2 regions of the Paraburkholderia sp. SOS3 genome follow, and region 1 is predicted to be linked to the other one. Evidence: predicted binding sites of a transcription regulator. Region 1 holds the regulator's gene; the other holds the start of a gene.

Region 1 (3,953 bases):
CCGTTGCCCGCATAGACGGCCGCAAGCGAGATGCCGGCCACCGAGGTCGGCAGCGCGAACGGCAGATCGACGATCGCATCGACGACGCGCTTGAACGGAAACGTATAGCGTGTGAGCACCCACGCGACGAGAAAACCGAACACGGCGTTGATCAATGCGCCGCCGAGCGCCGCGGAAAACGTGAGCCGGTATGACGCGAGCACGCGCGGCGAACCGACCGCGCGCACGAACTGGCTCCAGTCGAGCGTTGCGGTTTTGAGGAACGTGGACGCAAGCGGGATCAGCACCACGAGGCTCAGATACGCCACCGTGATACCGAGCGTCAGGCCGAAGCCCGGCAACGCACTCGGCTTGCGGAAGGTCAACGTCGTCATGCTGGGTACTCTTTCAAAAGTCTTGCGCGGGTCGCTGTCATGCACAGTGCGCGCACTGCGCAACAGGCACTTCGGTTACACGCTCAAAAGTGCGCCCGAAGGCGCGCTTGCCTGACTGCATCCGCCGCAGCGCGAGTACTACTGCGGCGAGTAAATCGAATCGAACACGCCGCCGTCGGCAAAGTGCGTCTTCTGCGCGTTCGTCCAGCCGCCGAACGTATCGTCGACCGTGTAGAGCTTAAGCTTCGGAAACTTTTCGGTCAGCGCCGCAGGCACCTTGTTCGAACGCGGACGGTAGAAGTTCTTTGCGGCGATCTCCTGCCCCTCTTCGCTGTACAGGAACTTCAGATACGCTTCGGCGAGTTTGCGCGTGCCATGGCGGTCCACGACCTTGTCGACCACCGCGACGGGCGGCTCCGCGAGAATGCTGACCGACGGCACCACGATCTCGAACTTGTCCGGTCCGAACTCCTTGATCGACAGGAACGCCTCGTTCTCCCATGCGATCAGCACGTCGCCGATACCGCGTTGCACGAAGCTCGTCGTCGCGCCGCGCGCGCCGGAATCGAGCACGCCCGCGTTCCTGTAGAGCTTCGACACGAACGCCTTCGCCGTCTGCTCGCTGCCGCCGGGCTGATGCAGCGCATACGCCCATGCAGCCAGATAGTTCCAGCGTGCGCCGCCCGACGTCTTCGGGTTCGGCGTCACGATCGCGATGCCCGGCTTCACCAGATCGTCCCAGTCCTTGATGTGTTTCGGGTTGCCCTTGCGCACGAGAAATACGATCGTCGACGTGTACGGCGAGGCGTTATCGGGCAAGCGCTTCTGCCAGTCTTTATCGACGAGACCCTTGTTCGCGAGCGCGTCGATGTCGTAGGCGAGCGCGAGCGTCACGACGTCGGCCTGCAACCCGTCGAGCACCGAGCGCGCCTGTGCACCCGAGCCGCCATGCGACTGCCTGAAGGTGATCGACTCGCCGGTCTGCGCCTTCCATTGCTTGCCGAATGCCGCATTGATGTCCTGGTACAGTTCGCGCGTCGGGTCGTACGACACATTGAGCAACGTCGTATCAGCATGCGCCTGTGCGGCCAGTCCGAGCACCGCAGCCGCACCGATGGCCAGAGAAGCGAAGAATTGCTTCGCGCGCACCGTCGAGCGCCATGTCGTCTCCCGCCGTGCCGCCATGTTTGGCGTCGACGTTTTCTTGCGCTCAGACGCGCTTTCTGCGAACCCCGTAGTGCGATCGTTCATTGATGTTTTCTCCGCTCGCCGCTGTTTCCCGATCCCGCGAATTGCTTACTCCGCCGGGCCTCATATCGATTTGAGGCCAGTCTATCCGCGGCGCTTCATCATTAAAAATAATGTTTCTTCATTTTTTAATACGCAAAAGTGGTAACGCCGGCCCGACACGGCGTTCGGACGGAAATTCCGAAGTGAAGAAAGATAGGGCTTGTCGACGAGGGGATCGGGAGCCGAACTTAAAGTAAAGCTTGAAAAGCGCCGGATACTGTATAAAAATACAGTCACCTGTTCATCCATACAGTGGCGCCATGACCAAACTCACCGCACGACAGCAGCAGGTTTTCGATCTGATCCGCCGCGCGATCGAGCGCACGGGCTTTCCGCCCACGCGCGCCGAGATCGCGGCCGAATTGGGCTTCAGTTCGGCCAACTCGGCGGAAGAGCATCTGCGGGCGCTCGCTCGCAAAGGCGTGATCGAACTCGCGGCCGGCGCGTCGCGCGGCATCCGGCTGCTGGCCGGACAAGACGACGCGCCTCATCAGTTCACGCTGCCGCATGCGGCGCTCATGCAGCTGTCGCTGCCGCTCGTCGGCCGCGTCGCAGCCGGCAGCCCGATCCTCGCGCAGGAGCACATCGCGCAGCACTATGCGTGCGACCCGGCGCTGTTCTCGAGCAAGCCCGATTACCTGTTGAAAGTGCGCGGCCTGTCGATGCGCGACGCGGGCATTCTCGACGGCGATCTGCTCGCGGTGCAAAAGCGCAGCGAAGCAAAAGACGGCCAGATCATCATTGCGCGCCTTGGCGACGACGTCACGGTCAAGCGCTTGAAGCGACGGCCGAACGGCATCGAACTGATCGCCGAAAACCCCGATTACGAAAACATCTTCGTCGAGGCCGGCAGCGCGGATTTCGCGCTCGAAGGCATCGCGGTCGGCCTGATCCGGCCAGGTGAATTCTGATTTCCCGCTGATTTAGCGCCGAGTGTTAGCGGATTTCCGTTCAGTTTCGGCTCGGTTTCAGCTCAGTTTCGCTCAGTTTCAGATACCGTCTGGAGAGATTCATGGAACGCCTTGCCCGCTTGCTGCCCTTCCGTCAGTTCGGCCGTCTGCGCCACCTGCGCAACCTCGTGCCATGCGCCGTGCTCGATGCGATGCATGTGCCGCGTACCGGCTCGCTGTTCGATTTCGAAGAGCATGAGCGGTCGATGGTCGAAGCCGACGCGTCGTTGCCGTCGTCGCTCCCCGCGTTTGCACGCGTCTCGCTGAACGCCGCGCTCAACGCCGAGCCCGCACGCCGCGCGCCGGTGCGCGTCTATCACGGGCCGTCGCGGCTCATCATGGTCGGCACCGTCGATGCCGTGTGCAGCATGATCGACCGCTGCATCGCCGAGGAGCACGCGCAAGCGGCGTGAGCGCGCCCGTTCATCGCGAACGTGCATATCGCGAAGGTGCATGTCTCGGCGCATGTCGCCAACGCGCATGTCGCCAACGCGCATGTCGAGAACGGCCGAGGCGCGATGAAGTACATAAGATTGCGGGATCGTTTCAGCGAGAATGGGGTCCACGGTAAACCACCCCATTCACCATGAAAGGAACGTTCCGCACGATGATGGTTCGCACAAGCTGCGCGCAACGCGCGATAAATGACCGCATCGGTGGCCACATGAATCACAAGATGACCGGCAGCGTCAGGCGGTCCGTGCTGGTCACGGTCGTTGTCATCGTTGTGCTGATCGCGCTGGCCTTCGCGTATGCATCGCCGTATATCGCACTCAACCGCCTGAAACGCGCAGCCGACGCGCGCGATGCGGCAACAGTCAACGAATACGTCGATTTCCCGGCGCTTCGCGAGAGTCTCAAGGAACAGCTCGGGGGCTTGCTAAGACGCAGAATCGGCGCGGAAAGTCACGGCAATCCGCTCGCCGCGCTGGGCGCCATGATCGGTGTCGCGTTGATCGGGCCGCTCGTCGACGCGTATGCGACGCCGGACGGCGTCGCCGCGCTGCTCAACGGAATGCCGCCACGCGGCGAACCGGGCGAGCGCCCGCCTGCGCCGCCGGACGCGTCGGCTTCGTCGTCCGATTCGTCGTCTGATTCGTCGTCAAACGGTGGCAACCCCGCTGCTGCGCGCTCTGCTCCACCCGTATCACCGGCACCGACAGCATCGGCCGCGAACGGCTCGAAGCCGCCTCAGCCTCCGCAAACCACAGCCGGATATCGCGGCGTCAACGAGTTCGTCGTCACGTATCGGCACGGTGTCGGCGACACGCGCTATGCCGCGATTTTCCATCGCGAAGGGCTTTTCACGTGGAAGCTTGCGGCAGTCGATCTCGGCGAG
Region 2 (3,953 bases), 2.1 Mb from region 1:
GACGAACGGCTGTAGTTTGCGGGACAGTTCCGCGCGGCTGTGCTCGCGTCGCGACAGGTAGCCAAGCGCGCGGCCTTTCAGCGAGCGCGTCGGGCGCGGGCGTTGCGACGCGGTGGATGTTGACCCAGTTGCGCCGTCGCCAGGTTGCCGCCGTGAACGGGTGTAGGTGGTTTCGCCTTCGGTCGAGGCGGCGGAGCCGGCAGCATCGCGCGCGCGACGAGAACCAAAGCGCGGACCGGGCGGGATAGCAGGCCCACGGCCCGCTGCCCGATCATGTGCGTCAAACGACTCGAAGGGGTCGAATGCCGGATCGAGTGCCGGCGCGGTCGGGGGAGCGGATGCCGGAGCGGATGCGTCGACAGGGGAATCACCGCTGTCGAATGGGCCGCCATCATCATGTCTGGAACCGGCATGTTCAGTGCCGGCATTGCCAGACTCAGACCCCGGTCGGCCCTTGCGCATCACGCGGCGCTTACTCCTCGTCTGCGACTTCCGCGTTGGCGTCTGCGCCGATCACTGCATCGGCCGGCATCGCATTGACGCCGAGCGACTCGCGAATGCGGTTTTCGATTTCGCGCGCGATGTCCGGGTTCTCGCGCAGAAATTCGCGCGCGTTGTCTTTACCCTGACCGATACGCTCACCGTTGTAGCTGTACCAGGCGCCCGCCTTGTCGACGATTTTCGCCTGCACGCCCAGATCGATGATTTCACCCTGACGCGAAATACCCTCGCCGTACAGGATGTCGAAGATCGCTTCGCGGAACGGTGGCGACACCTTGTTCTTCACCACCTTCACGCGCGTTTCGTTGCCGATCACTTCATCGTTCTTCTTGATCGAACCGATGCGGCGAATGTCGAGACGCACCGACGCGTAGAACTTCAGCGCGTTACCACCGGTGGTGGTTTCCGGATTGCCGAACATCACGCCGATCTTCATGCGGATCTGGTTGATGAAGATAACGAGGCAGTTCGTGCGCTTGATCGTGCCCGTGAGCTTGCGCAGCGCCTGCGACATCAGTCGCGCTTGCAGGCCCGGCAGCGAATCGCCCATTTCGCCTTCGATTTCGGCCTTCGGCACGAGCGCCGCGACGGAGTCGATGACGATCATGTCGATCGAACCCGAGCGTACGAGTGCGTCCGCGATTTCGAGCGCCTGTTCGCCGGTATCGGGCTGCGACACGAGCAGGTCCGACACATTGACGCCGAGCTTGGCCGCGTATTGGATGTCGAGCGCGTGTTCCGCATCGATAAACGCTGCGGTGCCGCCGAGCTTTTGCATTTCAGCGACGACTTGCAGCGTCAGCGTGGTCTTACCCGACGATTCCGGACCGTAGATTTCGACTACCCGGCCGCGCGGCAGACCGCCGACGCCCAATGCGATATCGAGGCCGAGCGACCCGGTGGAAACCACCTGAATGTCTTCGACAGCCTCACCTGCGCCGAGCCGCATGACCGACCCTTTGCCGAACTGCTTTTCGATCTGCGCGAGCGCGGCAGCAAGCGCCTTGCTCTTTTCAGCCGTCAGTCCAGCCGAGCCTTTCTTGCTTTCTTCCATGAATCGTCCTTTGCTATGATGAACGGCGCCTGTGCAGGCTGTGCGCGCCCCTCCCTATAGATACAATCCGGGCGGCACGTCAGACGCAGATACTGTATAAAAAAACAGTGGTTCTGGCAAGCCCAATTAACCGCCGATTAGCGCAATTCCAACGAAATTTGCGCGCGTGTACGCCTGTGTAAACACGCATGGCCAATCGGATGCCAATCCCACCACAATTAAGTTTCAAGAGACGCTGCGTGCCGGACACACCGGTGCCGGCATGCCTGCCAGCGCATCATGCGAATTCTTATTGCCGAAGACGACAGCATACTCGCGGATGGTCTGATTCGATCACTCCGCCAATCGGCATACGCCGTTGATCATGTGAAGAACGGCGTCGAGGCGGATACCGCGCTGTCGATGCAGACGTTCGACCTGCTGATTCTCGATCTCGGCCTGCCGCGCATGTCCGGGCTCGAGGTGCTGCGCCGCCTGCGCGCGCGCAATTCGAACCTGCCGGTGCTGATTCTGACCGCCGCCGATAGCGTCGACGAACGCGTGAAGGGCCTCGATCTCGGCGCCGACGACTACATGGCCAAGCCCTTCGCGCTCAACGAACTCGAAGCACGCGTGCGCGCGCTCACGCGGCGCGGCGCGGGCGGCGGCCCGACCGTCGTGCGGCACGGGTCGCTGTCGTTCGATCAGGTCGGGCGCATCGCCTATGTGAACGAGCAGGTCATCGATCTGTCCGCGCGCGAGCTCGGGCTGCTCGAAGTGCTGTTGCAGCGGATCGGCCGGCTCGTGTCGAAGGAACAGCTCGTCGATCATCTTTGCGAATGGGGCGAGGAAGTCAGCAACAACGCGATCGAGGTCTACGTGCACCGGCTGCGCAAGAAAATCGAGCCGAGCGGCGTGCGCATCATCACGGTGCGCGGCCTTGGCTATTGCCTTGAAAAAGCCGCACCGGCACCGGTGCAACAGGCGCCCGCGCAACAGCCACCGGCGCACGCACAACAACAAGCGCAAGCACCGGCGCCGGCGCAGCAGCAAACCGCAGCCGCTCCAACGCTCGACCCCGCCGCATCGGCCGCGATGCCGGCGAGCCATCACTTCAAGTAAGCCGACACCCGCGCCATGTCCGCCCGCGCAGATCGCGCCACGGCTGCTCCGGCGCACGCGGCGAACTTCGACGAAGACCGCGACGCGCGCTACGAGAACCCGTTCGCGCCGCCCGACGAAACCGAGGCGGCCGCCGAGACGCGTCCGCGCTCGCTGTTCGGGGAAATTCTGGACTGGATGCTCGCGCCGCTGCTGCTCTTATGGCCGATGAGCATCGCGGTGACCTATCTGGTCGCGAAGTCGATTGCCAATGCACCGTTCGATCGCGCGCTCGAAACCGATGCGTACGTGCTCGCGCGGCAGATCCAGCCGGTCAACGGCGTGGCCGAACTGAAGCTGCCCGATGCGACGAGCGACTTCCTGCGCGCGGACAATATCGATCGCGTGTTTTATCAGGTGCTCGGCACACGCGGCGAACTCGTAGGCGGCGAACGCGACATGCCGCTGCCGCGCGAGGACGACCGGCCGCAGCCGGGCATCGTCGAATTTCGCGACGACGTGCTGCACGGCAACGACATCCGCGTCGCCTATACGACCGTCGAATTCCCGCAGACGGAAGGCGCGCAGCCCGTGCTCGTACAAGTCGCCGAGACGCTCGACAAGCGCAGCGCGCTGGCCAACGACATCATCAAGGGCGTGATCCTGCCGCAGTTCGTGATTCTGCCGCTCGCGATCGTGCTGGTCTGGTTCGGCCTGTCGCGCGGACTTGCGCCGCTGCACGCGTTGCAATCGCATATCCGCGCGCGGCGTCCCGACGATCTGTCGCCGCTCGAGGCGCGCCGCGCGCCGCCGGAAATCGAACCGCTCGTCACGTCGTTCAACGATTTGCTGACGCGCCTCGAGCAGAACATGGAGCTGCAAAAGCGCTTTATCGCCGACGCTGCGCATCAGATGAAGACGCCGCTCGCCGGCTTGCGCACGCAGGCGGAGCTCGCGCTGCGCCAGGACGTGCCGGCCGAGGTGCAACGCTCGCTGCAGCAGATCGCGACGAGTTCGGAGCATGCGGCGCGGCTCGTCACGCAGTTGCTTGCCCTGGCGCGCGCGGAAAACCGGATGTCGGGCCAGGTGTTCACGCTTGTCGAAGTGACCGATGTCGCGCGCCATGCGGTGCGCGACTGGGTGCAGGCGGCGCTCGCGAAACAGATGGACCTCGGCTACGAGGGCCCGGACGTGCCTATTGAAGTCGAAGGCAACCCGGTGATGCTGCGCGAGATGCTGTCGAATCTGATCGACAACGCAATCCGTTACACGCCGCCGGGCGGGCGCGTGACCGTGCGCGTGCGCGAAGAGCGGCCGC

The links. Region 1 encodes LexA, which represses DNA repair genes until DNA is damaged. Its sites were predicted from a motif close to ACTGTATNNNNATACAGT; they were not measured.
Region 2: recA (recombinase RecA) is a predicted target of LexA. The motif match lies at 1,647-1,664, and genes of this name have one in related genera.

What each region holds. Positions count from the first base shown of each region.
Region 1 covers NZ_CP018811.1:2,882,709-2,886,661, forward strand. Annotated here, with positions in the region: gene cysT (sulfate ABC transporter permease subunit CysT) at 1-374, opposite strand, end outside; gene BTO02_RS12875 (sulfate ABC transporter substrate-binding protein) at 513-1,559, opposite strand; gene lexA (transcriptional repressor LexA) at 1,925-2,575, shown strand; gene BTO02_RS34780 (hypothetical protein) at 2,677-3,027, shown strand; gene BTO02_RS12890 (DUF2939 domain-containing protein) at 3,279-3,953, shown strand, end outside.
Region 2 covers NZ_CP018811.1:744,970-748,922, reverse strand. Annotated here, with positions in the region: gene recX (recombination regulator RecX) at 1-462, opposite strand, end outside; gene recA (recombinase RecA) at 473-1,555, opposite strand; gene BTO02_RS03410 (response regulator transcription factor) at 1,835-2,656, shown strand; gene BTO02_RS03405 (sensor histidine kinase) at 2,672-3,953, shown strand, end outside.